3 regions of the Sphingobacterium sp. SGL-16 genome follow, and region 1 is predicted to be linked to each of the others. Evidence: riboswitches for the same ligand, from Rfam matches in the RefSeq annotation. Region 1 holds a riboswitch; each other region holds the start of a gene.
What was found. A riboswitch is a leader RNA that binds a small molecule or an ion and turns the genes downstream of it on or off. The one in region 1 is predicted to bind thiamine pyrophosphate.
Positions count from the first base shown of each region.

Region 2: it holds a riboswitch for thiamine pyrophosphate, as region 1 does, so the genes downstream of both, pnuC (nicotinamide riboside transporter PnuC) here and thiS (sulfur carrier protein ThiS) in region 1, are expected to answer to the same signal.
Region 3: it holds a riboswitch for thiamine pyrophosphate, as region 1 does, so the genes downstream of both, G5B32_RS13960 (TonB-dependent receptor) here and thiS (sulfur carrier protein ThiS) in region 1, are expected to answer to the same signal.

Region 1 covers NZ_JAAKGQ010000005.1:15,451-26,088, forward strand. Annotated here, with positions in the region: gene G5B32_RS03085 (BACON domain-containing protein) at 1-465, opposite strand, end outside; gene G5B32_RS03090 (hypothetical protein) at 575-862, opposite strand; gene G5B32_RS03095 (hypothetical protein) at 1,013-1,357, shown strand; gene G5B32_RS03100 (murein L,D-transpeptidase catalytic domain-containing protein) at 1,375-2,034, opposite strand; gene G5B32_RS03105 (5'-methylthioadenosine/S-adenosylhomocysteine nucleosidase) at 2,170-2,784, opposite strand; gene G5B32_RS03110 (S-ribosylhomocysteine lyase) at 2,785-3,291, opposite strand; gene G5B32_RS03115 (antibiotic biosynthesis monooxygenase family protein) at 3,445-3,744, opposite strand; gene purL (phosphoribosylformylglycinamidine synthase) at 3,892-7,560, opposite strand; TPP riboswitch at 7,747-7,844, shown strand; gene thiS (sulfur carrier protein ThiS) at 7,906-8,112, shown strand; gene thiC (phosphomethylpyrimidine synthase ThiC) at 8,137-9,951, shown strand; gene G5B32_RS03135 (thiamine phosphate synthase) at 9,948-10,520, shown strand; gene G5B32_RS03140 (hydroxymethylpyrimidine/phosphomethylpyrimidine kinase) at 10,508-10,638, shown strand, end outside.
Region 2 covers NZ_JAAKGQ010000002.1:99,665-110,302, forward strand. Annotated here, with positions in the region: gene G5B32_RS01415 (THUMP-like domain-containing protein) at 1-501, shown strand, start outside; gene G5B32_RS01420 (LLM class flavin-dependent oxidoreductase) at 553-1,548, shown strand; gene G5B32_RS01425 (acyl-CoA dehydrogenase) at 1,586-2,671, opposite strand; gene pnuC (nicotinamide riboside transporter PnuC) at 2,673-3,281, opposite strand; TPP riboswitch at 3,335-3,465, opposite strand; gene G5B32_RS01435 (malate:quinone oxidoreductase) at 3,477-4,970, opposite strand; gene fabG (3-oxoacyl-[acyl-carrier-protein] reductase) at 5,209-5,952, shown strand; gene G5B32_RS01445 (acyl transferase) at 6,032-7,012, shown strand; partial or broken gene G5B32_RS01450 (YEATS-associated helix-containing protein) at 7,378-8,115, shown strand; gene G5B32_RS01455 (sensor histidine kinase) at 8,505-9,542, shown strand; gene G5B32_RS01460 (DUF4843 domain-containing protein) at 9,606-10,638, opposite strand, start outside.
Region 3 covers NZ_JAAKGQ010000050.1:9,462-20,099, forward strand. Annotated here, with positions in the region: gene G5B32_RS13960 (TonB-dependent receptor) at 1-2,405, opposite strand, end outside; TPP riboswitch at 2,462-2,593, opposite strand; gene G5B32_RS13965 (amidohydrolase family protein) at 2,721-3,890, shown strand; gene G5B32_RS13970 (acylphosphatase) at 3,909-4,190, shown strand; gene G5B32_RS13975 (lipopolysaccharide biosynthesis protein) at 4,201-5,709, shown strand; gene G5B32_RS13980 (hypothetical protein) at 5,742-6,278, shown strand; gene dusB (tRNA dihydrouridine synthase DusB) at 6,299-7,294, opposite strand; gene G5B32_RS13990 (hypothetical protein) at 7,419-8,105, shown strand; gene trpC (indole-3-glycerol phosphate synthase TrpC) at 8,143-8,925, opposite strand; gene G5B32_RS14000 (anthranilate synthase component II) at 8,929-9,501, opposite strand; gene G5B32_RS14005 (anthranilate synthase component I family protein) at 9,669-10,638, opposite strand, start outside.

The sequences.
Region 1 (10,638 bases):
TGTAAATAAAGTGTCTATTTTTACCCAATTTGGTTTTTCAATTTCAAAAACATTATTTCTACGCACTGAAAATGAAAATTGCTTACCTCTATGTCCTGCATATAAAGTATCTGTAGGCATCTCGAGTATAAAAGAATCATAAACAAGAATTATATTATCATTAATTGTTTTGCTTTTGCTTAGCTCATATATAATTTCTTGTGTCACAAATCCTTTCTTTGAAATAATTGCTTTAATATCTTTTGCAGGAAGATTGGTAATTGTTTTTCCAGGCGATAAAACATGTTTTTTATTTATCTCAGGAAAAAAGATCTCCACAGAATCAATTTGATTCTGTCTAAACTCATCGAAAAAATTAAAACCAATACTTGCATTATCAATGTCTAAGGTAATATCGGTGTTAGTTTCCTTTTTACACGAAATCAGTGTTAGGAACAATAAAAAAATAAAGAAACTATATTTCATCTTGGGTTATATTTTTTAAATATAATCAATGTTTGGCTAATAAAAATTGTTCCTTTATTTTCTTTTCACACTCTTCAACTGTTAAAAGAAAATCGACGAGTTAAAATATTTAACTCCCGGCAAAAGGACTTCCGAATATTCCTACCGCTAATTCTGCCCATATCAGAAATCCTATACCTAATACTATTGCTACGAATATAATTTTTTGAAAGGTAGTTTTTGACTTGCTGATAGCGAAGTCAACTCCAAAACCAATTAGTAATAAAAGAAATGTTGCAATAATAAAGTCTAAAGCATTCCAATCTACTCCAGTAGAAAATTGCATGCCTATAACAGGTAGTAATAATATAAATCCAATCACCGAAAGGATAATAGCTCGTCTTTTGTTTAAAATCATAGTCATAATATTTGTTGTTTATAGTTAAATAAAAGTACTTTGAAATACAAAGTAAATAATAAAATCTTAATTCAAAGAATTTTATGAAAATTTTAACAATTGAAACAGGGTTACTTATTGAACGGATGAAAATTAACTTAAAACACAATTATGCTAGAAGGATTAAAATTATTCGGTAAACAATATTTAATATTTTGGGGCTTTACGGTGATTTCTTGGTGGCTCTTTATCCAAAAAGTAAAAATTCTAATATTCTTAAATCTATTAATATTCACTCTAATTGGATTTTTAATCTTTTTAATCTCTTATGCTTTATTTCGTTTTTGGCACCTACGTGCATCATTTTATGCACCTATCGCTAGTCTGATTCCTTTTTTTTATATGAGTGTGAACCTAATTAAAAATTTAACCGATAGAGGTATAGTTTTGATTTTATCTTTTGTTGTAACTTGGGTCCTTTGTTATGTATTGCTCTGGAGAACTGAAAAGGTATAAGTTAATTTTTCAAGTTGTTAATCATTATAAATCCACATCAAAACAGGTCGTTTTGTATTTTTTAATTTATTATCAACTATTCTAAAATTGTCATTGGAAAGAGTAGGACATCCCCAGCCTTCTGGTGTGCCTCTTGGGTATATTTCTTCATCCGCCACAGCTTCCCAAGAATGAAAAACGATAGTTCTTTTCAGTGCATTATTGTTGCTTTTTTCTAAACCGTGCATTAGATACTTAGTTTTTACTCCCCAGGAACTATAGCCTCTTTCACCAATTTTATACTTCCCCAATGAAGAGCAATGGCTATTTTCTACATTGCTAAAAGAAGGATTGTCTTTAGTATAATCTTTACCCCACGGCCTATCACAACAACCGTGACCTACTAAATAGCTATGCGTTATCGTATCCTTTTTAAAATCCCAAACAAAAAATCGGTTCCGACCGGAATGAATTTTCATATCTATCAAAATGCAGAATTCTTCGCTCATCGATTTTGACTTGATGTATTGTAATGTCTCATCAGCTTTTGACTTAATGGATGTAATATCTAGCGTGTAATTTTTGGTATTAAAATCATCTTCATTTGTTTGATTTCTGGCAAGCTTGTTTTCAGTAGAAGAAACACAACTAAATAGCGACGTTAAAAATATAATCACGCAGAATAAGGTTTGTGTCATTGTCTTATGTTTCTTGAAATGAAATTTTATGTTAAATAAATTTAGGTAATTTATTTAATTAAATATGGTGGGTGAAAAAAATCCTCCTACACTTCTTAGTGCAGGAGGATTCTAAGTATAAGATTGTCCTTTTGTTTATGCTTGTAATTCTTTTAGATAGTTGGAGACGATATTGCCTAATTTTCCAGAAATCCGATTCAAAATATTTTCCCAATCTTTGACTGTACCATCACAATTGTCAGATACAATCTTAATCATATACAATGGCAACTGATGTTGGTAACAAAAATCTGCCAAAGCATAAGCTTCCATATCGAAAGCTTCTGCATTTAAATCTTTTATATCTTGGTAAAACGCTGTGGTTGTATTAATAAAGCGGTCGGACGTTAGTAAGGCTTTGTTATAGTCAAAATCTTCTAATTCTACCGATTCAATTTTTCCATTCCCCACCAAGAACTTCGTGTTTTCTAGGAAAAATCCTTCCGTATAAGCATCTCCTTGGGCAAAATATGTTGGATACAACACGTGCTCAATTGGATATTTGATAGAACCAACTGTACCGACATTGAGCAAGATTGGCTTAATCTCCAATGCTTGGATTTGCTGATACAATTTGGATAAAGCAATGGCGGCATTAACCTTTCCTACACCAATTTCATAAACCGCAATCGAATCATCTGCTGTGTCAAAAGCAAGTTCATTTTTATTCGCAACTAAAATGACAGTTTTAATATTCTTATTAAGTGTCATTTACGCTTCTTGGATGTAAGGGTATTCGAATTCTAATTTGCCCGCATTAATTAAATCTAAATAGTTTTGACAAGCTTTCAATGTGTTTTCGAAGTCCATAAAAGTATAGTTTCCGCAGCTGATTGGATTTTGGAATGGAACTACATAACCTTCTTCCAAAATAATTTCTAATACTTGTTTCATCAATGCTTGAATGTCTTGAGGAGTTCTGCTTGTTCCTGCTAATACCACATAAAAGCCTGTGCAACATCCCATAGGACCTACATAAATAACTTCGTCACCTAAAATCGTACGAATTTCTGTCGCAAAACAGTGCTCCAATGTGTGCATTACTTCAGGAGAAAGCATTCTTTCTGGAGAATTCGGACGAATCATACGAATATCGTATGTTGTATAAGCGTTTACCGCTGATTCATTTGTTTTTGAAGCTTTGGCATATATACCTTGTTTTAGTATAGTGTGATCTACAATAAAACTATTTACTACAGCTTTTTCTTTTGTATACATCTTCTTTTGGATAATGTTATAATCAATGAGTAGGTTGATTTATAACGTATTTTACATTAAAATTTTATTTGTCTCGCACAATAGGAAGACCTGTACAAAGATAACAAATTAATTTTTTACAGAATAACGGTGATTTATCTGTGGTATTGTTTCTTAACCCAGAATATTTGCTGTATCGTAATGCTCTACTGTAGGCATTGGGTCGTAGTAATGGTGCAATAATTTTGCCCACTCTTGGAACAATTCAGACTCGAAAAAAGTTACCGTATGGTCTTCTAAATTTTCCCACTCTACGAATTGAATGTATTCATTACTTTTTTCTAGACTTTTGTGTATGGAATGTCTGATATAGCCTTTGCTCGCAGAGATATATTGCGCCGCGATTTTGTAATCACGTTCAAAGTTCTCTTGTTGTCCTTCTTTAACTGTTAGTTTTACTACTTCTAATACCATAATTTTTATTGATTTATAAGTTGAATTTTAAAGATAGTTATAATTGAAAATACTACAAATTATTCATGTTGCTTGTGGAGAGAAAACAAAAAAATCCTCCTACACTTCTTAGCGCAGGAGGATTCCAAATATTACGATTTGTCCAACTTATTTCTTGTTTTCTAAACACCAGTTACGGGCATTGACAAATGCTTCTAACCAAGGTGATACTTCGTCTTGACGTCCTGCTGGGTAGTTCGCCCAGTTCCATTGGAAGATAGAACGCTCGATGTGTGGCATTGTTACCAAGTGGCGACCTGTTGCGTCACACATCATCGCTGTATTGAAGTCCGAACCGTTTGGATTGTGCGGATATTGCTCGTAAGCGTATTTCGCTACAATGTTGTAACGGTCTTCGCTGTAAGGTAATTTGAATTTACCTTCACCATGTGAAATCCAAACGCCTAAAGTAGAACCTGCTAAAGTACTCAACATTATAGACTTGTTGTCTTGTACTTTTACCGATACGAAGTTAGATTCGTGTTTGCCGGAAGTATTGTGGTGCATTTTACCGTGAACTTCATGGTCCGGATTAATTAAATCCAACTCCATCCACAATTGACATCCGTTACAGATACCTACAGATAGCGTATCCGGACGAGCGAAGAATTTTTCTAAAGCGATTTTTGCTTTCTCATTGTATTTGAAAGCACCAGCCCAACCTTTAGCCGAACCTAAGACGTCTGAGTTAGAGAAACCACCGACAGCACCTACGAATTGGATGTCTTCCAATGTCTCACGACCAGAAATTAAATCCGTCATGTGCACATCTTTCACATCAAATCCAGCTAAATACATGGCATTTGCCATTTCACGCTCTGAGTTCGAACCTTTCTCTCGGATGATAGCCGCTTTAGGGCGAGCACCATTGTAAGCAGGTTTCTTACCATCAAATTGTGTAGGGAAATTGAATGCTAATGGTTGATTTTTATAGTTATTGTAACGTGCATCAGCCGTACCGTTTTTCGATTGTTTTTGGTCTAACAAATACGAAGTTCTGAACCAAGTATCGCGAGTCTCTGTTACATTGAATGCGAAGGTGTCTTCGTTGTTATTGAAAGTTACTTCAGTACCTTCAATCGCTTGACCAATTTTCACCGCTTCTATACTTGCTTGCGTTAATGCTGCTTCGAAAGCTGCATCGTTTTTCGCTTGTAATACGACTGCAATATTCTCATTGAATAAAGCTTTTACTGTATCCGCTTCGCCTAAGTCAGATAAATCGTAGTTAGCCGCTAAGTTGACATCTGCAAAAGTCATCTCCAATAGGGTTGTGATTAAACCACCAGAACCTACGTCGTGACCAGCTGCAACTTGACCTGCTTGGATTAAATCTTGGATAGCGTTGAATGCTTTTTTGAAGTAAGCAGCATCCGTGATAGTTGGCACTTCTTTACCAATCTTATTCAAGATTTGAGCGAATGAAGAACCACCTAGCTTAAAGCTATCTTTTGATAAATTGATGTAATAGATAGAACCTGCATTTTTAGATAAAACCGGCTCTACTACTTTATTAATATCTGTACAGTTACCTGCTGCTGAAATAATCAAAGTTCCTGGAGCGATTACATTTTCACCATTTGGATACTTTTGTTTCATTGATAAAGAGTCTTTACCTGTCGGAATGTTGATACCTAATTCGATTGCAAAATCCGAACAAGCTTTTACTGCTTGGTACAAGCGAGCATCTTCGCCTTCATTGTTACAAGCCCACATCCAGTTAGCCGATAAAGAAACTCCAGCTAAACCATTTTTGATAGGAGCAAATACCAAGTTAGATAAAGATTCTGCAATTGCTGTTCTTGAAGCAGCCGCAGGGTCAACGATAGCCGCTACTGGCGAGTGACCAACAGTCGTTGCAATACCTTCTTTACCTTTGAAGTCTAATGCCATTACACCTACATTATTCAATGGTAACTGTAAAGGACCAGCACATTGTTGTTTCGCTACACGACCACCTACACAACGGTCAACTTTGTTTGTTAACCAATCTTTACAAGCTACTGCTTCTAATTGTAATATGTTGTTTAAGTAAGTAGGAACGTCAGCAACATTATATTCCACATCTGCGTAATTTCTCACGACAGTGTTGTCTTTCATGTATGTTTTTGGAGAAGAACCGAAGAAATCAGCCAAATCATAATCCATTGGTTTTGCACCCGTAGTTTGCGATTGGAAAGTAAATCTATGGTCTCCCGTTACATCACCAACCGTGTACATTGGCGCACGTTCACGTTCCGCCACACGTTGTAATGTTTCGATATCTTTCTCAGCAATCACCAAGCCCATACGTTCTTGGGATTCGTTACCGATAATTTCTTTTGCAGAAAGGGTAGGGTCGCCTACTGGCAATTTATCCAAATCAATTAAACCACCTGTTTCTTCTACCAATTCAGACAAACAGTTTAAGTGTCCACCTGCACCGTGGTCGTGGATGGAAACAATAGGGTTATTATCCGATTCGACTAAACCTCGAATGGCATTCGCCGCACGTTTTTGCATCTCAGGGTTAGAACGTTGAATCGCATTCAACTCAATTCCCGAACCGAAAGCACCTGTATCCGCTGATGATACTGCAGCACCACCCATACCGATACGGTAGTTTTCACCACCTAAGATAACGATTTTATCGCCTGTTTGAGGCGTGTGTTTTTTAGCTTGCTCTAATTTACCATAACCCACACCGCCTGCTTGCATGATTACTTTATCGTAACCTAATTTGCGACCTTCTTCTTCGTGTTCGAAAGTCAATACAGAACCAGTGATTAAAGGCTGACCGAATTTATTACCGAAATCAGAAGCACCGTTTGACGCTTTGATTAAGATATCCATTGGCGTCTGGTATAACCATTCACGCTCTTGTACCGCTTTTTCCCAAGGTCTGTCTTGCAACAAACGCGAGTAAGCTGTCATATAAATCGCTGTACCAGCCAAAGGCAAAGCTCCTTGACCACCAGCCAGACGGTCACGAATCTCACCGCCAGAACCTGTAGCTGCTCCAGAGAATGGCTCAACCGTAGTAGGGAAGTTGTGTGTTTCCGCTTTTACGGATAATACCGATTCAAATTCTTTCTCTTCGTAGAAATCTGGTTTATCAGCTGATTTAGGTGCAAATTGCGTTACTTTAGGCCCTTTGATAAAGGCTACGTTATCTTTATATGCAGAAATAATCTCGTTAGGATTTGTTTCAGATGTTTTCTTGATTAATTTGAATAAAGAAGTCGGTTGTTCTTCACCATCAATGATAAAAGTACCATTGAAGATTTTGTGACGACAGTGTTCCGAGTTTGCTTGTGAGAAAGCAAATACTTCTGAATCCGTTAATTTACGACCTAATTTAGTCGCTAAATTATTTAAGTATTCTACCTCTTCAGGGTTTAAAGCTAAACCTTCAGATTTATTATAGGCATCAATATCGTCGATTTCCAAAATAGGTTCTGGCTGAATATTGATGGTGTACATTTCTTGTGTCAAGGCAGCATATTTCTGCGAAATCATAGGATCGAAATCATTGAAATCTGCTGGAACAGGTTGAAATTCTTCAATACGAATCAAACCTTCAATACCCATATTCTGTGTGATTTCTACAGCATTTGTACTCCAAGGCGTAATCATCGCTGCACGAGGACCTACATAGTAACGGTTAAGGGTTTGATCGTCAAGTTTTTTGGCGTTGCCGAATAGCCAGTTGAGTTTTGTAATGTCTTCTTGTGATAAAGAGTTAACACTTTGAACAGCATAAACGATGTTCGATGGGTTCTCAAAGAAATGGATCATTATTGTATGTTAGTTTTGAACGTTCTTCAAATTAAAATACAAAAATACGCATTATTTTAGAATCATTTGCATGAAAGTAGATTTGTTGGTAAATAGGTATTTATTCACATTTCATACTTCTTAATGAAAATAAAAAGTTAAAAATTAAAAATATTATTGAAAAGTTAATTAAAATCCCTAAGTTAGTGTCAACTTTAGGGGTGTCTACATTTTTGTAGGCTGAGATTTTACCCTCATAACCTGATCTAGATCATACTAGCGTAGGGAAAAGTAAGATGTCTTCGTGTATTTGCATTTCGCAATTTCGTAGCCATTCCTAAAGTTTTACTTAAACAAAATTTAGGAATGGAACTTACAATCAATCATCAAATTTATTATTTCGACCAAGGGCTTAGCTCTTTAGAAGAATTGGTGTTGTTCAAGACCAAAGGGCAAACCAAAGGTGTCGCTGTGGCCTTAAATCAGCGTGTGATTCCCAAATCACAATGGTCAGAAACCAAAATTCAAAATCAGGATAATATTCTTTTGCTGACTGCTACGCAGGGCGGTTAATTCACTTTATAAATACACAAAATTATGAGACAAGACCAAATTACAACAGCCCCCTTTCCGAATTCAAGGAAAGTGTTCATTTCTGGGAACATTCATCCCATTAAAGTCGCCATGCGTGAGATTCAATTAAGCCCCACAAAAATGCGCAATGGTGTAGTAGAAATGAATCCTCCAGTGACCGTTTATGATACCTCTGGACCTTATACCGATGTCCATGCGGATATAGATGTACGAAGTGGTTTACCGCGAATTCGCGAACAGTGGATTTTGGATAGAGGGGATGTGGATATTCTTCCAGATTTCAGTTCTGAATATGGTAAGGAACGCCTAGCAGATAAAAAATTAGATCATTTGCGATTTCAATATTTAGCAAATCCTAAAAGAGCCAAAATAGGAAAAAATGTAACTCAGTTATATTATGCCAAACAGGGAATTATCACTCCTGAAATGGAATATGTGGCAATTCGTGAAAATCAACGCATAGAGCAACTCGAGAATGCTACCAAAGGGATTGCTCATCAGCATGAAGGTGAAAGTTTTGGAGCTAACACGCCAAAAGGAAAAATAACTCCTGAATTTGTTCGTGCTGAAATTGCAGCAGGCAGAGCCATTATTCCGAATAATATAAATCATCCCGAAAGCGAGCCCATGATTATAGGTCGTAATTTTTTGGTGAAAATAAATGCCAACATTGGTAATAGCGCAGTAACTTCCAGTATCGAAGAGGAAGTAGAAAAGGCGGTCTGGGCATGCCGTTGGGGGGCGGATACCATAATGGATTTGTCTACGGGTAAGAATATCCACGAGACACGTGAATGGATTATTCGTAACTCTCCGGTACCTATCGGAACAGTACCGATTTATCAAGCTTTAGAAAAAGTGAATGGCATTGCTGAAGATTTAACTTGGGAAATATTCCGTGATACATTGATAGAACAGGCCGAGCAAGGTGTTTCTTATTTTACGATTCATGCGGGCGTGCTTTTGAGATATATTCATTTGACCGCTAATCGTGTAACGGGTATTGTATCACGTGGAGGTTCAATTATGGCTAAATGGTGTTTGTTTCATCATAAGGAAAATTTTCTATATACACATTTCGAAGAAATCTGTGAAATTATGAAGCAATACGATGTTGCTTTTTCATTGGGAGATGGTCTTCGTCCTGGAGCTATTGCGGATGCGAATGATGCAGCACAATTTGCAGAATTAGAGACTTTGGGTGAATTGACAAAAATCTCATGGAAGCACGATGTACAGGTGATGATAGAAGGACCGGGGCATGTGCCGATGCATTTGATCGAAGAAAATATGGAAAAACAATTGCAAGAATGCGACGAAGCTCCTTTCTATACTTTGGGGCCATTGACAACGGATATTGCGCCGGGGTATGATCATATCACTTCAGCAATTGGCGCGGCAATGATTGGTTGGTACGGGTGTGCGATGTTATGTTATGTGACACCAAAAGAGCACTTGGGGCTACCAAATAAAAAAGATGTAAAAGACGGTGTGATTACCTACAAATTGGCTGCACATGCTGCAGATTTAGCAAAAGGCCATCCTGGAGCGCAGTATCGTGACAATGCATTGAGCAAAGCGCGTTTTGAATTCCGTTGGGAAGATCAATTCAATCTTTCGTTAGATCCAGATACAGCACGTGAATTTCATGATGAAACATTACCAGCTGATGCTGCCAAGGTTGCACATTTCTGTTCGATGTGTGGTCCCAAATTCTGTTCGATGAAGATCACACAAGAAATTCGTGATTCTGTGGAAGATGGGATGCTCGAAAAATCAGAAGAATTTATAGCAAACGGCAAGGAAATATATTTATGATAGTAGTCATAAGTCCAGAACAAAATTATCCAAAAGAAACATTGTGGGCAAATAGATTGCTGGAAGTTGGGTTAGAGTGTTTTCATATCCGAAAGCCTCATTGGGATGATGGGGCAGTATGCAAATATGTAGGGGAAATTGACCCAAGTTATCATGCTAAAATAGTGCTGCACGATCGATTAGAAGTTTCCCAGACATATGGTATAAAGCGCTTACATATCAGTGAAAAGAACAGAAAAAATAAGGTGATGGAAATAAAAGAGGGAATGACTTATTCGACTTCGGTTCATAATATGGCTGATTTTAATGAATTAGAAATGATTTGGGATTATGCTTTTGTGAGTCCAATTTTTCCAAGTTTATCTAAGGTCGGTTATGGTCAAAATACTGCTGTATTCCATCAATTAAAATCTAGAAAAAACTTTCATACAAAATTGATTGGTTTGGGAGGAGTTGCTCCCGAAAATATATCGAATGTATACGAAGCAGGCGTAGATGGGGTGGCTTTGTTAGGATATATATGGCAGTCATATAATCCTTTAAATTCCTTTATATTATGCAAAAGTTAAGGCCTTATGTACTATGTATTGGAGGTTTTGATCCTTCAGGCGGAGCAGGTGTTTTGGCGGATATCAAGACTTTAGAGCAAGTCAAAGTCATGGGGCTTTCGGTGTTGACGTGCAATAC
Region 2 (10,638 bases), on a different contig from region 1:
GATTGCAAAGAATTGTTGTTCTTGCAGGATCGAGATTTTAATGGAGAAACTACAATAACAGCTATTCGTTTGTTTTCTGACCAGTTGCAGAATATTTCTTTCACACCAGAAGAAGAAAAATCAACTTTAGTCAAAACATCCGAACCCTTAAACTATCTGTACGATCCAGATGTGGCTATTACCAAAGCTGGAGCTTTTAAAAGTGTAGCCAAAGCATTTGGCTTGTTTAAACTGCATACACATACACACCTCTATACTTCCGAAAATTTGGTTAAGGATTTTCCTGGACGTATTTTTAAAATCCAAAACGTGTACTCTTTAGGCGAATTTAAGAAACTAAACACGTTTGCAAAGGCGAATGTAGCCACCAAAAATTTCCCAATAAAAGTAGATGAGATTCGTAAGAAATTCAAAATCAAAGACGGAGGAGCAGATTTCCTATATTTTTTGACGGACTACGCGGAAAACCATATTGTCATTCATTGCTCAAAAGTTGAATAAAGACATACAGCTTACAATCTTCTATCCTATTCATTGTATATTTAAATTACTATGAATAAACTAAAAATTTCGGCTCTAGAATTAGCCACAATTTGTAAAAACAGTAACCCATCAGAAGCCATTCAACGTGCTGTTGATGGTGCTCAACATATCGAAAAATTAGGTTTTGAACGTATTTGGTTTGCAGAGCACCACAATATGCCGCATATTGCGAGTTCTGCCACTTCGGTTTTAATCGGCCATATTGCAGGCAAAACCAATACAATCCGTGTAGGTTCCGGCGGTATTATGTTGCCAAACCACACGCCCTTGATTATTGCTGAACAATTTGGCACACTCGAAAGTATTTATCCGGGAAGAATTGATTTGGGATTAGGTCGTGCGCCTGGAACAGATCAACTCACTGCGATGGCTTTGCGTCGCAATAATTTGAATACGTCATTCTATTTCAAAGATGACATCTTAGAATTACAGCAATATTTGGATGAAAACAATGTACAAGCCAAAGTGCGTGCATTTCCAGGAGAAGGCTTAGATATTCCGATTTACCTTTTAGGTTCTAGTACTGATAGTGCTTATTTAGCTGCTGAATTGGGCTTACCATATGCTTTTGCTGCACACTTCGCTCCTGCTATGTTAAAACAAGCTACAGAAATTTACCACGAAAAATTCCAACCTTCTCAATATCTACAAAATCCTTATTTTATTATTTGTGTAAACATTGTGGCGGCAGAAACTGTAGAAGAAGCGCAATTCCAGTCCACGAGTTTGTTCAATATGTTCGCAGGAATCTTGACGAATTTACGTAAACCACTTTCTCCTCCCACGGAAAAACCAATCTATGATGGCATTCCCGAAATAGAACAAGCCGTGCAAAGTATGGTAAATTGTACGTTTATTGGTACAGAGAAAGAAATTCGTGAAGATGTTTTGGCTTTTGCTGAACAATATCAAGCGGATGAGATCATGGCAACAAATTATATCTTTGATGCCAAGAAACGTTTAGAAGCATTTGATATTATTGCGAAAGCATTGATAGAAAAATAACAAAAATGGCTGATACATAATTTATCAGCCATTTTTGTTACACCTCCAAATTCAATAAACTATGCTGCGTAGCCGTAAAAATATTGCGGAAGACAATATTCAGTTCATTGTCTTTTTGTGCTCCAGAAATACCTACCAAAGGAAATAGTGAAGTTACCCCTTCTCTGATTTCGCGAACTATTCTTCTTGATTCGGTGGCAATTTCAGATAATAACTCTACGGAGATATTTGCTGCATCGACCGAAACTTGTTCCCAAAGCTGCTGGATTAGAGCCTCTGCTTTTTGCTCATACTTTTCAACTAATTGCTGATAGCTATCTACCTGACGAAAACGAGTTTTACTGTACTTCTCCGCCCAATCGGGATTTTTGGACTTATCAAAAAAGTACTTTTCGACTAAATCCAAAAAACGCTTATACATCCCCAAATAATTAGGAAGCAAAGTCAACTCGGCGAAGGTCATAAACGGAATTTTGTAAAGTGTACTTTCTACTTTACGTTCCGAAGGTTTCAGTTCAAAAGCATAAGCTTTATCGATAGCTACACTATCCAGCGAAAAACTGTGTGAGGCCGTACATTCCAAACCAAACGTATCCCAATCGTAATGAATCAACACATGCTCTTTTGGCACGAAGAAGGAATAAATCACCGATTCGCCTTGTGCATTTACCCTTTGAACATCTCCATCGTAAATAAAAGCATTCAGCGTAAAATGCGTTAAATGTGGCGCTCCTGTAGCATATTGCCACACACCTGTGAGATGATATTTTTCACCGTCAAAAATAGCTTTGCCATTAGCCCTTCCACTACCACCAAAACAAACTTTTGGATTCGCAAAAACTTCTTTTGCCAGTGAGGCATTGATAAAACCAGCAAACATATTCGCTCCTGAACAAAGTGTTACTGTCCACGCAAAGCCTCCGTCCCAATACGCTAAATTCTTAATTAACTTAAACCCATCTATTAAACTCAAATCCAACCCTTTGTATTCTTTCGTAACCCAAATGTTAAACCAATTGTATTTATAAATTAAATCTAATTGTTCAGGTACCAATTGCTTCGCTTGAATAGATTTGGATTGTGCATCGCGGATTACGGCTATAGTCTGTTCGTCTAGGTGCATATTAAGATAGTTTAGCTTCGAGTTTCATAATTCTAGCCCATTTGAAATAACCAAAAATGGCTACAATAAACAGGAAAGTCGTGAGTAAAGCAAATAAATATAAGTCTTTGTGAATCAATAAAGGAATAGCAAAAGCATTGCTAATGTTGAGCAAAATCCAGTTTTCGATTTTGCGTCGAGCCAATAACCACATACCTGCCCAGGCCGTGCAAGAAACCCAAGCATCCCAAATAGGCACATCCGAATCGGTCACGTATATCAAAAAGAAATACAAAATCGCAAAAGCGCCAAGTACAATACCAATAACCGTTGTCCATTCTTGTGAAGTACAGGAAGTAATAGGTTGTTCGCTCGCATCTTTATTCGTTTTCCAATACCACCAACCGTATATACTCATGACGAGATAATACATATTTAAAGCGATATCCGCATAAAGTTTGGCTCCAAAAAGTACATACATACCGGATACAATACCCAAAATACCAAAAAGATAATTAGATACTTTATTATTTTTACTAAGAAGTACTTGGATAATGCCGCAAAGCACAGAGAATCTTTCTAACCAAGAAGTGGCGTGAAAGGCTTTTATAATTTGGTCTATAATTTCCATTTAAGTGCGTTATAATTTTTAAAACTACACTTACGGAAATGCTAATATTTTGACAGCTTTTAGAAATTAATCCCTACGCCAGCATTACCTGGATCAGGTTCCTTCCGATAGACGGAATTGGGTATAATCTCAGCTTAAAAAGTAGAGCCTATTCGGCTCTACTCTAGCACCCCATAAGTTTCTTTTACTTATATATTAATCCATTTTCAATACGCGTTGCGAATGCTCGCGAACTTGCGCACAAAGTTCTGGATTGTCATTCAATGATTGACCCCAAGAAGGAATCATCTCACGAAGTTTATTTTTGTATTCTGTTGATTTGGCTCTTTCAGGGAAACATTTTTTCAATAATTGAATCATGATAGCCACTGAAGTCGAAGCACCAGGAGAAGCACCTAATAAAGCTGCGATAGAACCATCTGCACTTGAAACTACTTCTGTTCCGAATTCTAACACACCACCATGTTTAGGATCTTTTTTGATAACCTGTACACGTTGACCTGCTTTTTCGATAACCCAGTCTTCCATTTTTGCTGTAGGCATGAATTGTTTTAAAGACTCTAATTTGTCTTTTGGTTTTTTCATCACCTCCGTAATCAAATATTTAGTTAAATCTAAGTTGTCCAAACCTGCTGACAACATCGGTTTGATGTTTGACAACTTAATAGAAGCTGGTAAATCGAAGAATGAACCTTGTTTCAAGAATTTTGTGGAGAATCCTGCATAAGGACCAAACAATAATGCTTGTTTACCATCGATATAACGTGTATCCAAGTGAGGTACAGACATCGGAGGAGCACCTACAGATGCTTTACCGTATACTTTCGCTTGGTGTTGTTTGATGATTTCTTCATTTGTACATCTCAACCATTGACCACCTACAGGGAAACCACCGTAACCGTTAGCTTCAGGAATACCTGATTTTTCTAACAATAATAAAGAGTGACCACCTGCACCGATGAATACAAATTTCGCTTTGATTTCGCGTTTATCACCAGTTTTAAGGTCTTTTACTTCTACTTCCCAACGGCCATCATCTTCACGATCGATATCTTTTACTTCTTGATTAACCGAAATATTAATGTTTTTCTTTGTAGAAAGATGCTTAATTAAATCTCTAGTCAATGCACCGAAATTCACATCCGTACCGATATCCATTTTTGTAGCAGCGATAGGTTCATTACCTGTTCTACCTTGCATCATTAATGGAACCCATTGCTCTAACAACGTCTTGTCTTCCGTATATTCCATACCTTTGAACAACGTTTGTTTAGTCAATGCTTCGTAACGTGTTTTTAAGAATTTCACGTCATTCTCGCCAAATACCGCACTCATATGAGGCACTTTGCGAATGAAGTGTTCAGGATTTTGAATAACCCCTTTTTCAACCAAATATGCCCAAAATTGTTTCGAAATCTCGAATTGTTCTGCAATTTTGATGGCTTTATCAATTTTTACTGAACCATCAGCTTGTTGAGGCGTATAGTTCAATTCACATAAAGCAGAGTGACCTGTTCCTGCATTATTCCATGCATCCGAACTTTCAGCTGCTACAACGTCCAAACGCTCTAAAATCTCAATATTAATATCAGGATTTAACTCATTGATCAATGTACCTAGAGTAGCACTCATGATACCCCCACCAATTAGCACTACATCAACTTCTGATTTTTGTTTTTTCTTGCCCATGACTAGTATTAATTCCAACAAAATTAACATTCATAAATCTTTCTAACGAATGATTTTGTCAATTTATACTCATATAGTTTGAAATTTTTTAACAAAAAGTCAATCTTGGTTCGGAAATGAAATTCACTGTCATTTTTTAATAAATTACTACAATTTCAAAATTTGTGTATTTTTGTTTTTAACTCCAAAATGAAGGAATCTTCATCAGAGGTAAAATTGAAACTATAAAAATTGCTATATGAAATTATTAGAGGGAAAAACAGCTTTAGTAACCGGTGCTTCTAAGGGAATCGGTCGTAAAATCGCAGAAGTATTTGCTCAACACGGCGCTAATGTGGCTTTCACATACCTTTCATCTGTAGAAAAAGGTCAAGCTTTGGAGCAAGAACTACAAGCTTTCGGTACTAAAGTCGTGGGTTATCGCTCAGATGCTTCAAAATTTGATGAAGCAGAAAAATTAATTAATGACATTGTTGCTGATTTTAGCACTATCGATATCGTCGTTAATAATGCAGGTATTACAAAAGATGGTCTTTTGATGCGTATGACAGAAGAAAACTGGGATGATGTGATCAATGTAAACTTGAAATCTATCTTCAACGTAACGAAAGCTGCTTCTAAAGTTATGATGAAAAACCGTAAAGGTTCATTTATTAATATGTCTTCGGTGGTTGGTATCCAAGGTAATGCAGGTCAAGCGAACTATGCAGCTTCTAAAGCAGGTATCATCGGTTTCACTAAATCGGTAGCTAAAGAATTAGGTTCTCGTAATATCCGTGCAAACGTGATTGCTCCAGGATTTATCCGTACAGAAATGACTGACGTATTAGATCCGAAAGTAGTAGCAGGTTGGGAAGCTGGTATTCCATTGAAACGTGCGGGTTCTACAGACGATATCGCGAATGCTTGTTTATTCTTAGCTTCTGACTTATCATCATACATCACAGGACAAACATTGTCAGTAGATGGTGGTATGGTATAATAAAATATTATTGTAATAAAACGATTGGAAGCGTCTCGAGTAATTTGAGACGCTTTTTTTATGCTTATATTTGCACACTATGATAGCTAAAGAAAGTGTTTTTTCTATTCAGAATGAAGAAGATTTCAATCGTGTTGCCTTAGAAGTTTTCCAATATCAATTTGAAAACAATAAAGTCTACCAACAATATGTACGCAATCTGCATATAGACACTTCAGCTATCAGCCATTATAGTGAAATTCCTTTTCTACCGATTCAATTCTTCAAAACACAAAAGGTGTCGACGCTAGATAGTATGCCACAAATTACTTTTACCAGTTCGGGTACTACAGGAATGATCAACAGTCAGCACCATGTGTACGACTTGGAATGGTATGAAATGAGCTTTCGTAAAGCTTTTGAACAGTTCTATGGTAGTATCAAAGATATTGCAGTATTAGCGTTGCTTCCATCCTACTTAGAACGTGAAGGTTCTTCGTTAATCTATATGGTGAATGATTTGATTCAAGCCTCGCAACAGCCCGAAAGCAATTACTTCCTGTACAATCACGATGAACTTTATGCGACTTTGCAACAATTACAAGCCAAAGGCACAAAGACATTATTAATAGGTGTCACCTATGCCCTATTGGATTTTGTTGAGAAATACAAAGTCGACTTTCCTGAATTAATCGTTATGGAAACGGGCGGTATGAAAGGAAAACGCAAAGAAATGATTCGCGAAGAACTGCATCATATTCTTTGTACTGGTTTTGGTGTATCCGCTATTCACTCCGAATACGGCATGACCGAACTATTGTCACAAGGTTACTCTAAAGGTCAAGGTCTCTTCCAAACCCCAAAATGGATGAAGATATTAATCCGTGACACCAACGACCCGCTGACCTTAATCCCAAACAGCAATACGGGAGCTATTAATGTCATTGATTTAGCGAATATACATTCTTGTTCCTTTATAGCTACACAAGATTTAGGCAAAATATACCCCGACCAATCTTTTGAAATCCTAGGCAGATTCGACAATGCAGATATTAGAGGTTGTAATTTGTTAGTGCAGTAGATTTACAGCTCCATCTACGTTATTGTTTAACAATAAAGATTAAACAACTAGTTTAATTAACAACTCAAGAAAGTATAGTTTCGCTACACAAAACTCTACAGCTGATTAAACAATTATTTTGTTCGCTATATGTGAAATAGAAACAAAATAAATATGTGAAAACTAATAATATACAATAGTTATAAATGAAATACTACTATAAGGATGATTTAGCGAAGCATTTTTGTATATTAGTTTTCGTAAAACCAATTGTTGTAGGCAATTGACAAACTATTCTAAATCAACTAAACATGGACTGCAAAATGGACACCCACTTATTTATAATCATTGGCATTATGGTTGCCAGCGGTTAGTTAGGCGGTTACCTCAACTACTTGCATAATTTTGATACTCACGAGAAGGATGGAAAGGATAAACTCGCAAAGCTTAAATATATTCTATTAGGTATCGGTGCGGCTTTATTAGTCCCTGCATTTCTCAAAATGATTTCCAGCAATCTTGTTAGTAGTCAAGACAACAATGACTACTTGATATTTGCTGGTTTCTGCTTAATCGCTGCAATTTTCTCTCGAAGATTTATCACTACAATTGGAGAGAGAATATTAGAAGCTGCTAAGAAGGCTGAAAAAACAGCGCAAGAGAGCAAGCAAAAAATTGAAAATACGCAACTTGAACTCTCCTCCGCCAGAGAAAGAATTGAAGATGTAAAGCTTGCCGTTGATTTAAAAAACTCTGAGAATACTGTCACCGAGAGCACTAATAATACTCAGAAAGATATTTTATTGGAGCTTGCAGACAACTACATCTCCAAAACTAGTGTTCCCGATTATAGTGAAAGGTTGAAGCTGAAGGCAGAACTAGGTAGAAAAATGGGAGAAATAATAGTTCGAAATAATCTACCAAAAGATGAGTTACTATCTAATCACCATTCTGAAGGAATGTTATTAGCACTGTCATACTCGGTTCAACTTAAGCCTAACGAAACAGGCTTGGATTTGCTTATTAGCATTGCAAAATACGCTTCACAGCTCTACACTAAATATTCGATTCTTGTTTCTTTTGACGCTAGCAAGAAACAGTTATATAAGCCCAAATCAAGTTAAAGAAGTGAGTGATATAGTCAAGGCTTTCAGAACTCATGCGGACAGACCTTTGCTTAGAAAAATTCATGATACCTTAAATATTTTGAGTTTCATTGGACCTCTTGATGACGAGTAAATGCCTACAACAGTGCATTGGCAATATGGCGGGTTGACGAATATACTCTCAACTTTTTGTTCTCTATTCAGCTTCTGTTTCGGCAGACGAATAGAGCCTAGCAGCAGAATTAACAATAGGCTTCTGTAGCTTTAATTAACAGCGGCAACAGCGGACGGAACACAGAATACCACCACATCGCCAATCCTTCAACGTTAAAAAAAGCTTATTAAATTTCAATAAAAAACTTCCCGCAACAGACTGACCATTAACAATTAAGCTATATCTTTGAAATATGAAAAACATATTGAGGATATTTTTTTATAATTTGTTTTTTTGGTTAGGGCTTTATTACATCGTTATTACCCAATTTAATACCATTGGAAAAATAGATCACGAACATAGTAATTTCAAAGGAATACTATTTTTCGGGATGCTGATGAATGCATTGTTATTTCATGGTATTGTACATTATTGGATTCCTCGAAACTTCAAATATGATACTTTAGGAAAATCAATCTTACAGCTTTTAGCGATATACCTTTTTATTACAGCGATTGAATGTCTTGTAGATTATATTTTTATTCCAATAGAAACTAAAGACCTCAATTTCTTTCTTGAAATTGTGATAATAAACTTCGCAGCAAACTTCATCTATTTACTTGCGGGCTCATTAATTGGATTAACGATCTTATGGTTGAATAACGAACGTAAAAATCAACTATTGATTCAAGAAAATTTAAAGACACAAATCAAATTCCTAAAGAGTCAGATCAATCCACATTTTCTATTTAATGTACTGAATACAGCGTATGCTAGCGCTAAAATAAATAAAGACAATACCACGGCAGACATCATTATGGATTTGTCCGAAATGATGCGCTATATGCTTTATGAAAGTGACCAAAAATATGTTACTATAGATAAAGAACTAGATTATATTAAAAGTTACCTCGAACTAGAACGCAGAAGATTACCTGAAGAATATCAACAAAATATTCATTATAATTTCAATATCAACAAGGATAATCAATTGAAGATAGCACCTATGGTTTTGATACCTTTTATTGAAAATGCTTTCAAACATGGTAGAGTCGACATCTCCCCTGTTTCGATTGATATTCAAGCGACATTAAGCACTACGAATGTACTTACATTGACTGTAAAGAATATTAAAAATCCATATAAAACAACGCGAAAAAACTCAGGTGGTATAGGTATGAATAATGTGAAAGAAAGACTTAATCTATTATATCCTAATAAGTATGCTTTAGACATCCAATCGGATGAAGAAACCTACCAAGTTAAGTTAGAATTGACATTAAATACTTGATAGTTTATAAAAAAAGGCAGAACATGAGTTCTGCCTTTTATATTTCTAAGTTAAAACCTTAGCTTATTTTACTTTTGTAAAGTGGTAACGTAATGGTGCGAAACGCATAGCTGGGCTGTCACCAAATGATTTGTATATATCGTACGTGTTTTTCAAGAAATCAGTTGGTTCGAAATCAAAGATAGTTACTTCTAAAGTTTCTACACCGTCATTTGTAGTAAAAACACGGAAACCAATTTGCGCTTCGCGTTCTGCTACATTCGTAGCCGAGAATTTCACATTTGCCAAAGCTTTGACTACCAACATTTGAACACTTGGGTATCCAGCCTCTTCTTGTAATCTTTCAGCAACCTCACCTAAATTGATTAATTTAGAATCTCTAAAATAATTTTTAAGGTCACTTGTCAAGGCTGTTGTCAAACCTTCTTCGTTGAAGACTAATTTGTCAGTAGCAGCACCTTTAGCTAATTTCGTTAAATCATCCACACCGAAGTTATTCATTGTTTTCCACCAATCTTCGTTTGTGAAAGCTGCGTATTTCCACTCACCTACTAATTTATCGTATAGGCTACCGAAAATTACTACTGAAGCTTTATCAAAGTTACCTGGTTTCAAGATGAAAGGAACTTGTTTTAATTTTAATACTACTTGCTCTTTACCAGCCTCTTGTTTGATTAAATCCAATTTCAAAGTTCCTTTGCTTTGCCCAGCAAGAATAGTGATTGTTTTACCATTGCTGAATTTGAAGTGCTCACCTTCTACCGCTGTAGATGAAGGATCTACTTCTACTTCAAAAGTTAATGCTTCTTCTGTAGTGTATGCACCTGAAATTTTGCTCAATTGCAATACCACATCCGAAGATTGCGTCATAGTGTAGTTTTCTTTGTCAAAAGAGTAGATTACAGTGTTGGAAATATCCACACCAACTGAAGCTTTTGACAAACCTAAAGTAGCAAAAGACGCAGGAGCCAATGTAAGATCAAGCTTTGTGTCTTCTGTAATAGATTTTAAAAATTTCACCACGACAGTTGCTTCGTTGCTACCATTAGCAAAAGTGAATTTTTTAGCGGAAAGCGTGTAGTCCACACCTTCTACC
Region 3 (10,638 bases), on a different contig from region 1:
TAAAAATTATAATAATCACGGGTGCCTTTGGATTCAACTATCTGTCCCCAGGTATATCCTGAGGTAACATATTTTGAGTTGAAAATATTATTTACAGATATTAATAAGTCTATATTTTTGATTCCAAGAGCCGAAAACGAATATTGTGATTTCAGATTTGTATAGGTGAAAGGATCAATAGAACGTTCTTTAGCCGAACTATTATCTAAATATACTCTTGAAACATATTTTGTCAATAGTGAAATAGACCATTTTTCTGTAGGCAAATACGTGAAATTGTTTGAAAGAATGGTGTTGGCCGCTTTTGCAATTTGCGTGTTCTTATAATAGAATTGTTCTTCTTTCACAAATTCCCATTCATCATCCAGTACAGTGACGTATTCTATGAAGTTTTTAATTTTATTTTCGCTCAAAGCTGCGGTTGCTGACCAAATAAATTTAGGATGAATAGCCCAGCTAGCATCCAATTCCCAACCAATGCGGTAGCTTTTAGGGATATTTACACGAATCTCCCCTCCAGTATCATTCAATTGCCCCGTAGGAATTAATTGATCTTTGTATAACATCGCATAAAAATTTGTTCCCACATTGAAATTTTCATTTCTAAATCGGTATCCAGCCTCTATGTCCTGCATTTTCTCTGGTTTTGGAAATTCATTACGCGGATTTTCTACATAGTCCTTACGAATAGGTTCCTTGCTAGCGTAAGCGTATGATGCGTATATGTTGGAATTTGGATTCAAAAAATAAGTTATACCAAATTTAGGATTGACAAAGTGTAAGTTATCCTTAAAATTGATTGATTTTACCTTGTCGTCATCGCCATTGACACGATAATTTACGTTTCGGTATTGTACATCTAAGTTGAATAGCCAATCATTTAATTTGAGGTCTGTTTTTAAATATGTATTGAAATCTTTTTTCTTAGCATCATTGAAATAATATTTATCATCAAATAGTTGATTTGGATAGATTTCTACAGATTTTACTTCACCATAATGGTCACCCAAATATTCATTATAGGCTCCCCCAAAAGTAAAGTTTAATGCATTAGATGGTTTATAGTTCGCTGAAAAGGTTGTGCCATAGAAATGATTGTCTAACCATTTTTGACGTACTAAATCCGATTTTGCAATAGTGCTCCCACCTTGAACCAAATTTGGAATACCGTATTTGGATAATCTGTCATTTTCTCGGAATTCTTCATAATAACCCGCTCCGCGTGTATAATGCAATGCTGCGTTTAAATTCCATTTTTCATTTGCAATGTAGGTATAGTGTAGGTGAGAATGCGTTTGTGTGTAGTTATCCGTTTGATTGTCATAAGTATAATAATTATAACGTCTATCTGCGTTTAGAAGACGTTCGAATTCGCTACCTGAATATAATCCAAAAGCATTATTGGCATAGTCTTCCAAAGCAGTTCTATCACCAGTCAACAAAGGTTCGGGAGTTCCATACCAAGCTTGGTAGGTTTTTTCCTTTCCAGTGAAAACAGTAGCTTTTAAAATATGTTTATCCGTATACAATCCGCCATCCAAATAAAGCGATTTCAAGTCCGATGTTGCTCGCTCTATATAACCATTAGAACTGATGCGAGACAGTCTGGTGTTAAAGGCAAATTTGTTATTAATCAAGCCTGTTCCTGCTTTGATTGTATTTTTCCAAGACTTGTACGATCCAAAGCTGTTATTTAATTCTGCATAAGGCTTCGTTTCCAAAGCATCCGTTTGGATATTCAACGAAGCACCAAATGCTCCAGCTCCGTTTGTAGAAGTTCCAACACCGCGTTGGATTTGAATACTTTCGGTGCTCGATGCAAAATCTGGAAGATTTATAAAGAAGGAACCCATGCTTTCGGCATCATTTAGCGGAATGCCATTTAAAGTAACATTGATGCGCTGATTGTCTGATCCACGGATCGTCATATTGGTATACCCAATTCCTGCGCCAGCATCCGAACCAATGATAACCCCAGGAGTTTGATCTAATAAATAAGGAATATCTTGTCCCAGATTATTTTTCTTTATTTCCTCTTTGTCTAAATTTTTAAACGTAGTAGCTGAATTTTCTTTTGCGCGTGTAGCATAGACAAAAATAGCATCGGATTGAATGGTAGCTAATTGCAGCTGTACATTATATTCTAATTGATTTGCTAATGTACGAATGCTGAATTCCTTATATCCCAAATGTTTTACATTCAGTAATAAAGAACTTTGATTTTGCATATTGAATTGTACGGTACCGTTATTGTCCGTCTGTTTCGCTGTGTTTCCTAATACGACAGTCGCGTTTTTAAGAGCTGTAGATTTCTCATCTACCACTTTGACGGTAATAATTTGTTGTGCGAAACATACAGTCGCGATGAGGCTCAATGCCCCAGTAGCAATAAATTGCTTAAACATAAAATAATTCTGTTTTTTTGAGTTAAACCTAATTACTGCAAGGGGTTACAGCAACTTCTATTTAACCGCCCATTCCCTACGCTGGCATTATCCAGATCAGGTGTGTTTAATTTATTTTCCTATAAATTAAACCGGGTATAATCTCAGCCTGTCTTTGTGTTGTAAACAAGGCACCCCTATTCGATAAAGCAAATCTACCTTTTTTTTATGGTATTAATAAAAAAATGATATAATTATTACTAAAAAATTGTATCTTTCTCAAAAAATTGGAGAAATCTTATTTTTTAAAATCACACAACACACACATAAAATTAAATGATACAATACTTTTCCGCTGATTATGTTATTCCTGTAACGTCAGATCCTATAAAAAATGGTATAGTAGCTATAGAGGATGGGAAGGTAATAGGTGTCTATAAGGATATAGATACATCTATTAATAAAGCTGATGTTAAATCATTTTCTGGAGTGTTAATTCCAGGATTTGTGAACACGCATTGTCATTTGGAGTTATCTCATTTATTCAACGTTATTCCTGAAAAGACTGGACTAGTGGAATTCATTGGGAAAGTAATGGAAAATAGAGGTAAAGATACAGAAGAGATAATAACCGCAATGCAAAAAGCAGATCAATTCATGTTTGAAAATGGGATTCAAGCAGTGGGTGATCATGCAAATACTGCTATTTCTGCAGAGATAAAAAATACTAGTAAAATTGTTTACCATACTTTTGTTGAGATTATAGGTCTTAAGGAAGAGGAGGTGAATGCAAAGATTGATGAGGCACGAGATATCGAGTTTTATTTTGATTCTACGCATTCTTCAATTACACCTCATGCTCCTTATTCTTGTTCTAAATCATTATTCAAGGCTTTTAAGAAGTCTGTAAGCGAAGACAATATTATTTCTATTCACAATCAAGAGAGTGAAGAGGAGAATAAATTGTTCCGATATAAAACAGGTGATTTCTTGAATTTTTATGAGAAGATAGGGCTAGACTTAAAGGAATTTAAAGCGCAAGCCCGCAATTCGATTCAATCTTATTTGAATTATCTGCCAGCGTCTAATCATACTATTCTAGTACATAATACCTATACTTCTATTAAAGATTTGGATTTTATTACGAGAATGGGGCGAAAAGTAACTTTGTGTCTTTGTCCGAAAGCCAATCTTTACATTGAAAATGTTTTACCGAAGGTTCAATTATTTAATAATCACAAATTTGATATTGCATTAGGTACGGATAGTTTAGCTTCTAATAATACTTTGAGTATTTTGGATGAGCTGAAGACATTGCATCAAGCAAATCGCGAGTTGAATATTCTGGAAACGATTAAATGGGCTACAATTAATGGCGCTAAAGCATTGGGGCTTGAAAAAGAGCTTGGTTCATTAGAAGTAGGAAAGACTCCTGGATTGGTCTTGTTAAAAAATATAACCAATTTAAAAATCACTGACGAGGTTACATTAGAAAGAATTATATAATTGCTTACTTTTGCTTTAATGAAACACATTAATATCAAAGTAAAAGGTAAAGTACAAGGCGTTTATTTTAGAGCAACGACAAAAGCTGTAGCTGACCAATTGGGAGCTAAAGGTTTTGTCGTTAATCTTAATGATGGTTCTGTCTATATAGAAGCTGAAGGGGATAGTTTTACACTAGACTCGTTAGTGGAATTTTGCCATGAAGGACCAGACCGTGCTGAGGTAGAATCATTAGATGTAGAAGAAACTTCTGATATAAAAGGTTTCAAAAATTTCGAAGTTCTAAAGCGTCTTAAATAATTCATCTATTGTGTCGGGCATAAAAAAATTCCTAAGTGATACCGTAATCTACGGATTGACTACTATTATCGCGCGTGTCTTAAATTTTCTACTAACGCCAGTTTTTCTTCGCAAGTTTGAGTCGTCCATCTACGGGATATTCACTAATTTATATTCTTATGCGGCCATGATTAATGCCATCTTGGCATTTGGTATGGAAACGACCTACTTCCGTTATTTGCAGCGTGTAGAAAAAGAAGATAAGGAAAAAGTCTTTAATAATAGTTTTATCGTGACGCTGTTTGCTACTGTAATATTCGTAGCGACAATGTTCATCTTTGCGCAACCTATAGCATCTTTTATAAAATCTGTTGACCTCAATCCTGCTGAATATATCATTTTCGTAAAATTGTTTGCGGTTATTTTAGGTGCCGATGCCTTGGCGGTGGTTCCTTTTGCGCGTTTGCGTGCGGAAGGAAGACCTATCCGATATGGCGCCATTAAGATTGTCAATATTGGTGTATTGGTATTCTGTAATCTATTTTTGTTGTATTGGCTTCCGAGCTTGATAGATAAATATACATTTTGGCAAGAGCTTGCTGAAGGATGGTTTAGAGAAGGTTGGTTAGGTAATGTGTTTATTTCTAATTTGATAGCGAGTGTAGTTACATTAGCCTTGTTGATACCACAAATTGCTAAGTTTTCATTTAAGATTGATGCTGCTTTGATCAAAAGCATGATTAGTTATAGCTTCCCCATACTTATTGCAAACATTTCCTTTATTATTAATGAACATTTGGACAAAATGATGTTTCCAAAACTTGTTCCAACCACTGAGGGAGAACGGGATTTGGGAATCTATGGTGCTGTAGCAAAGATTGCGATTTTCCTTAATCTTTTTGTGACGGCATTTCGATTGGGAGCAGAACCATTTTTCTTTTCTTATGCGAAAAATGAAAATTCCAAGCAGGTGTATGCCAAAATAATGGAATATTTTATCATAGCGATGGTGATAGTAATGATAGGTCTCTGTGCAAATATTTCTTGGCTGAAGGATTTCATTCGAGGAGGGAAATTAGAAAGAGAAGTATATTGGTCTGGTTTACATATTGTGCCAATATTATTGTTTAATAATGTCCTTTTAGGAATTTATATGAATCTTTCTATTTGGTATAGATTATCTGATCAAACGAGATATGGATTATATATTTCAGGAGTTGGAGCGATAATTACAGTAATATTAAATATTGTATTGATTCCAACTTATTCTTATGTAGGGGCAGCATTGTCTACTACACTTACCTATTTTGTAATGGTTACCCTTTCTTACATTCTAGGACAGAAGAATTATGCTATTCCGTACAATGTGATCAAAGCAGTAGGCTACATGTTGATATCTGTTGCCTCGACAGCTTTCATGTACTTTGTGTTGGACAATAATGTTTGGTTGAGCAATTTTCTGTTGGTGTTAGTGTTAGTATTTGTTTTTTATTTAGAAAGAAAATTTATTGTCAATATAACTGGTAAGATTAAAAAATAGTTATATATTAGAGGTTAATATATAATTATTTTATGAAGAGATTTTTACTTTCGATGATGATTCTTTCATCAATTTTTGGCGCCTTTGCCCAAAATCCCGAAGAACTGCCTAATTATAGAAAAAGTGATATTCTAATAGACCCATTCTGGCTTATTGGAGGTTTAGCATTAAATGCTTCTTATGAACGATTGATCTCAGAAGATTCTGGGGTAGGAGCAAATGCTATTTTTGGATTCGGAGATGATCTTGAAGATTTTACGCAGATTTCACCTTTTTATAGAGCTTATTTTGGAAGCAAATACGCTTCTGGGCTCTATGTAGAAGGTTTTGTTCCTATTACAATCAGTAGAGAATATGACAATGTATTCTGGACTGACGAAAGCAACAGAGGTAAAAGTGCAGTGTATACTACAGGTGGATTGGGGTTTGGATTAGGAGGAAAATGGGTTGCAAAGAAAAAGTTTGTTTTTGAATTAAATCTGGGGATAGCCCGAAAATTTATTGGAGATCGTGGGCCCGGAGATGCAGTGACGGGTAAAGGAATGATTGGTGTTGGTTTTGCCTTTTAACAAAATAAAATAGCCGTTTTTTAGACGGCTATTTCTGTAAAATTATATTTAATATCTTCTAAAACTTCTAAGATTTCTTGTTCGTTGGAAAGTCCCACTAATTTTACACGATAATCTTTGAAATTTGGAATGCCTTTGAAATAATTTGCATAGTGTCTGCGCATTTCGAAAATCCCTGTTTTGTTCCCTTTCCACTCGATGGATTTAATAAGGTGTGTTTTACAAACCTCCACACGTTCTGCAATCGTCGGCCCAGGTAATCTTTCTCCTGTGTTGAAGAAATGCTTGATTTCTCTGAAAATCCAAGGATAGCCAATCGCCGCGCGCCCAATCATTATCCCGTCAACTTCAAATTCTTGACGCCAAGCTGCTGCTTTTTCGACAGAATCTACATCGCCATTCCCAAAAATCGGAATTTTAATACGTGGATTGCGTTTCACATCACGAATCATTGTCCAGTCCGCTTGCCCTTTGTACAATTGCGCTCTAGTACGACCGTGAATCGATAGTGCCTTGATACCTACATCTTGCAATCTTTCTGCAACTTCGTATACATTTTTTGTATTATCATCCCAACCCAATCGTGTTTTTACAGTCACTGGCAAATGTGTAGCTTCAACTACCGCTTTGGTCATCGCAACCATTTTGTCGATGTCTTGTAAAAGTGAAGAACCTGCACCTTTACAAACCACTTTTTTTACGGGACAGCCGTAATTAATATCGATCAAATCCGGATTTGCTTTGGTACATATTTCCGTAGATTGACGCATACTTTCGATATCACCGCCGAAAATTTGAATGCCAATAGGTCGTTCATATTCAAAAATATCCAATTTTTGAAGTGATTTTGCAGCATCACGAATTAACCCTTCTGAGGATATAAATTCTGTATACATCAAATCAACACCATTTTGCTTGCACACATAACGAAAGGGAGGATCGCTCACATCTTCCATTGGAGCTAACAACAAAGGAAACTCAACAAGGTCAATATTTTCACCAATTTTTACAGACATGATGCAAAAGTACATATAAATTTATAAAATATTAAAGGCAACAATGTTGCGTTAATATATTATTTATATATTTGCAACATTGTTGCAACAACTTAGTTTAATGTTTATTATCAATTAAAAAATTATGTTAAGAAAAATCACAATCAATTTGTATGCTGTATTATGTGTAATTGGTGTTTTGACATCTTGTGATAACAAAGAAGATTACACTGCTGACCTAGATCTAAGTAGATCTGAATTAATTTTTACACCTGTCTTAGGGGATGATGTGCTTCCCCATGGAGATCATTTTCATGGATTAGATAATGGAATTTTGGGGCAACCCTTGGTCTTGAAATTTGATAAAACTACACCACCTATTAATAACGTAGCTAAAATAAAAGCTGATGTAGCTTACAAAATTGAGCTCAAGACATGGGATAAAGAGGGTAATGAGATCCAAGATAATTTTATAAAAAATAAAGTGACTGCTGATAAGTATAAGGCTTTCTTACAAGGTGGGAATTTTATTCTAAATCAAAATTCTGAAACTGATCAAGGGGCGTTGTTTGTTCCTCGTGAAAAAAAATATGGAGATGGAAATGATGTTGTAGGAAAATATGAAGTAACTGGTGTGTTATCTTATTTTATTCTCGGAAAAGATAATGTGTCAAAAACTCCGAAAAAACTAAAATATGTACTTCGAGAACTGAAAGATGGTGAAAAGTCTAAAATTGAACGAGGAGATTGGAATAGGGACGATTACGAAAAGGCTTTCGTAGGAAAAAATATATTAGAGTTAAATTTCGAACTACAAGTCGAGGATAAATAATTTTTGTTAAAAGGAGAAGTGTATCACTTCTCCTTTATTATAATAAATTGACAAATTCTTTAATAGCTGCGGCTGGATCATGAGTTTTCATAAAATTTTCGCCGATCAAAAAGCTATTAAATCCTTTAGATTTTAAATCTTTTATAGTTTCTGCATCCGAAATTCCGCTTTCTGACACTTTGATATAATTATCAGGGATTTTGTTTACCAAATCATATGAATGATCTAGGGATACAGAAAAATCTTTTAAATTACGGTTGTTGACCCCGATAGCATCTATGGTTGGAAAAATATTTTGAACCAATTCTTCCTCATTGTGTACTTCAAGAAGCACGTTTAAACCTAAAGATTTTGCGTAAGTTGAAAATTCTTCGATCTCTGCAGGAGTAAGACATGCCGCTATCAACAATATGATGTCTGCACCGTAAGCTTTTGCTTCAGCGATTTGGTATCTGTCCACGATAAATTCCTTGCGCAATAACGGAATAGTCAATACCGCTCTTGCTTTTGTCAAATCTTCCAACGAACCTTGAAAGAAATCTGCGTCGGTCAAAACCGAAATAGCTGAAGCTCCTGCATTTTGATAACCTAAAACGACTTCTTCTACAGATGAATGTCCATTTATTAATCCTTTGGAAGGCGAAGCACGCTTATATTCTGCGATTATTCCCGTTCTATCGGCATGCAGTACAGAATCTTTTACGGAATAGCACGTTCTCTCGAATAATGGATAAGTGGTCAATTCTTGTAAAGAAACCTTAGCCTTAGCTGCAGCTACTTCTTGTTTTTTTCTTTCTACGATTGTATCTAAAATAGTCATAGCTTATTTTAACCAGTTAGCAATAAGTAATTTACCGTTGTCAGTCAGCACAGATTCTGGATGGAATTGCATCCCACGTACATCATATTCTTTATGCGCTAAGGCCATAATAATTCCGTTGTCGTCCACTGCAGTCACGTGTAGTGAATCCGGCAAGGTATTCGGGTCTACAGCCCAAGAGTGATAACGTCCTATTTTAGAATCTTTAGGAAAGTTTTTAAACAGCTTTTCTGATTTATCAGTGACTTTAATCGATGTAGCTACCCCATGCAAAGGTTTTGGAAGATTGAATAACGTTCCACCGAAAACTTCCGCAATAGCTTGTTGCCCAAGACAAATCCCTAAAATACTCTTAGTAGGTGCGTATCTACGGATAACTTCCATCAAGAATCCAGCCTCTTCGGGAATACCAGGGCCTGGAGACAATAATATTTTGTCAAATTGTTCTACATAATCCAGTTCAAACTTATCATTACGAACCACGACGTATTCGTACTTCAGTTCTTGTAAAAGGTGAACAAGATTATATGTAAATGAATCATAGTTGTCTATGACCAATATTTTATTTGCTTTCATCTTATCTGAAACTACTTCATTCTTTAAAATCGAATCGATTTTTTCAAATGTTTCTGCTTTTTTGACGTATTGTTTTTTTAATTCTTCCAATTCGTTGATGCGCTCTTCTATAGTCGCAATCGAATCATTGAAATGTTTTTTGTCGGTACAATATTCTAACGGACGTATCATATAATTTGCGCTAAATCTAAAGCTCTGCGTAATGCTGCTATTTTATTATTTACTTCTTGAAGTTCTTTTTCTGGGTCAGATTCCAATACAATTCCTGCACCTGCTTGATAATGCAATACATTCTTTTTACTCAAGAACGAGCGAATCATAATAGCGTGGTTAAAATCGCCATTGAAGCCCATATATCCCAAAGCTCCTGAATAGAATGAACGTTGTAAGCCTTCGTATCTATCGATAAGTGTCAGGGCCATATGTTTAGGTGCGCCAGAAAGTGTTCCAGCAGGATAAGTATCACCCACCACATCAAAAGGATTGGCATTTTCTTTTAATTTCCCAGATACTTTTGATACCAAATGGATAATATGCGAATAATACTGTGCTTCTTTGTAGGATTTTACTTCTACACTATGACAATGTCTACTCAAATCATTTCTGGCCAAATCAACTAACATGACGTGTTCAGCGGACTCCTTAGGGTCATTTTTTAATGACTCTGCAATTTTTTCGTCTTCTTCCAAATTACCCGTGCGTTTGAATGTACCGGCAATAGGATAGATGGTAGCTTCTCCTTTTTTGATGGTGATTTGTGCTTCTGGTGAAGAACCAAATAATTTGAAATCTCCGTAATCGAAATAAAATAGATAAGGAGACGGGTTAATGGAACGAAGGGCGCGGTAAACATTAAATTCGTCACCTGCGAAAGGCGTAGAAAAACCTCTTGAAGGTACAATTTGGAATACATCTCCACGCTGGATATGTACTTTCATTTTTTCGACTAATGCTTTGAATTCATCATCAGTCATATTCGAAGATTCACTTCCTTTTACCTCAAAAGAATATTCTGGGAAGTTTTTGTTTTGAATCAAATATTCCAAACGTGTTAAGTCTGATTCTTCATTTTCCAAAAGATTCTCGAAAATGTACAATTGGTTTCGGAAATGGTCTATGGCAATTACATATTTGTAG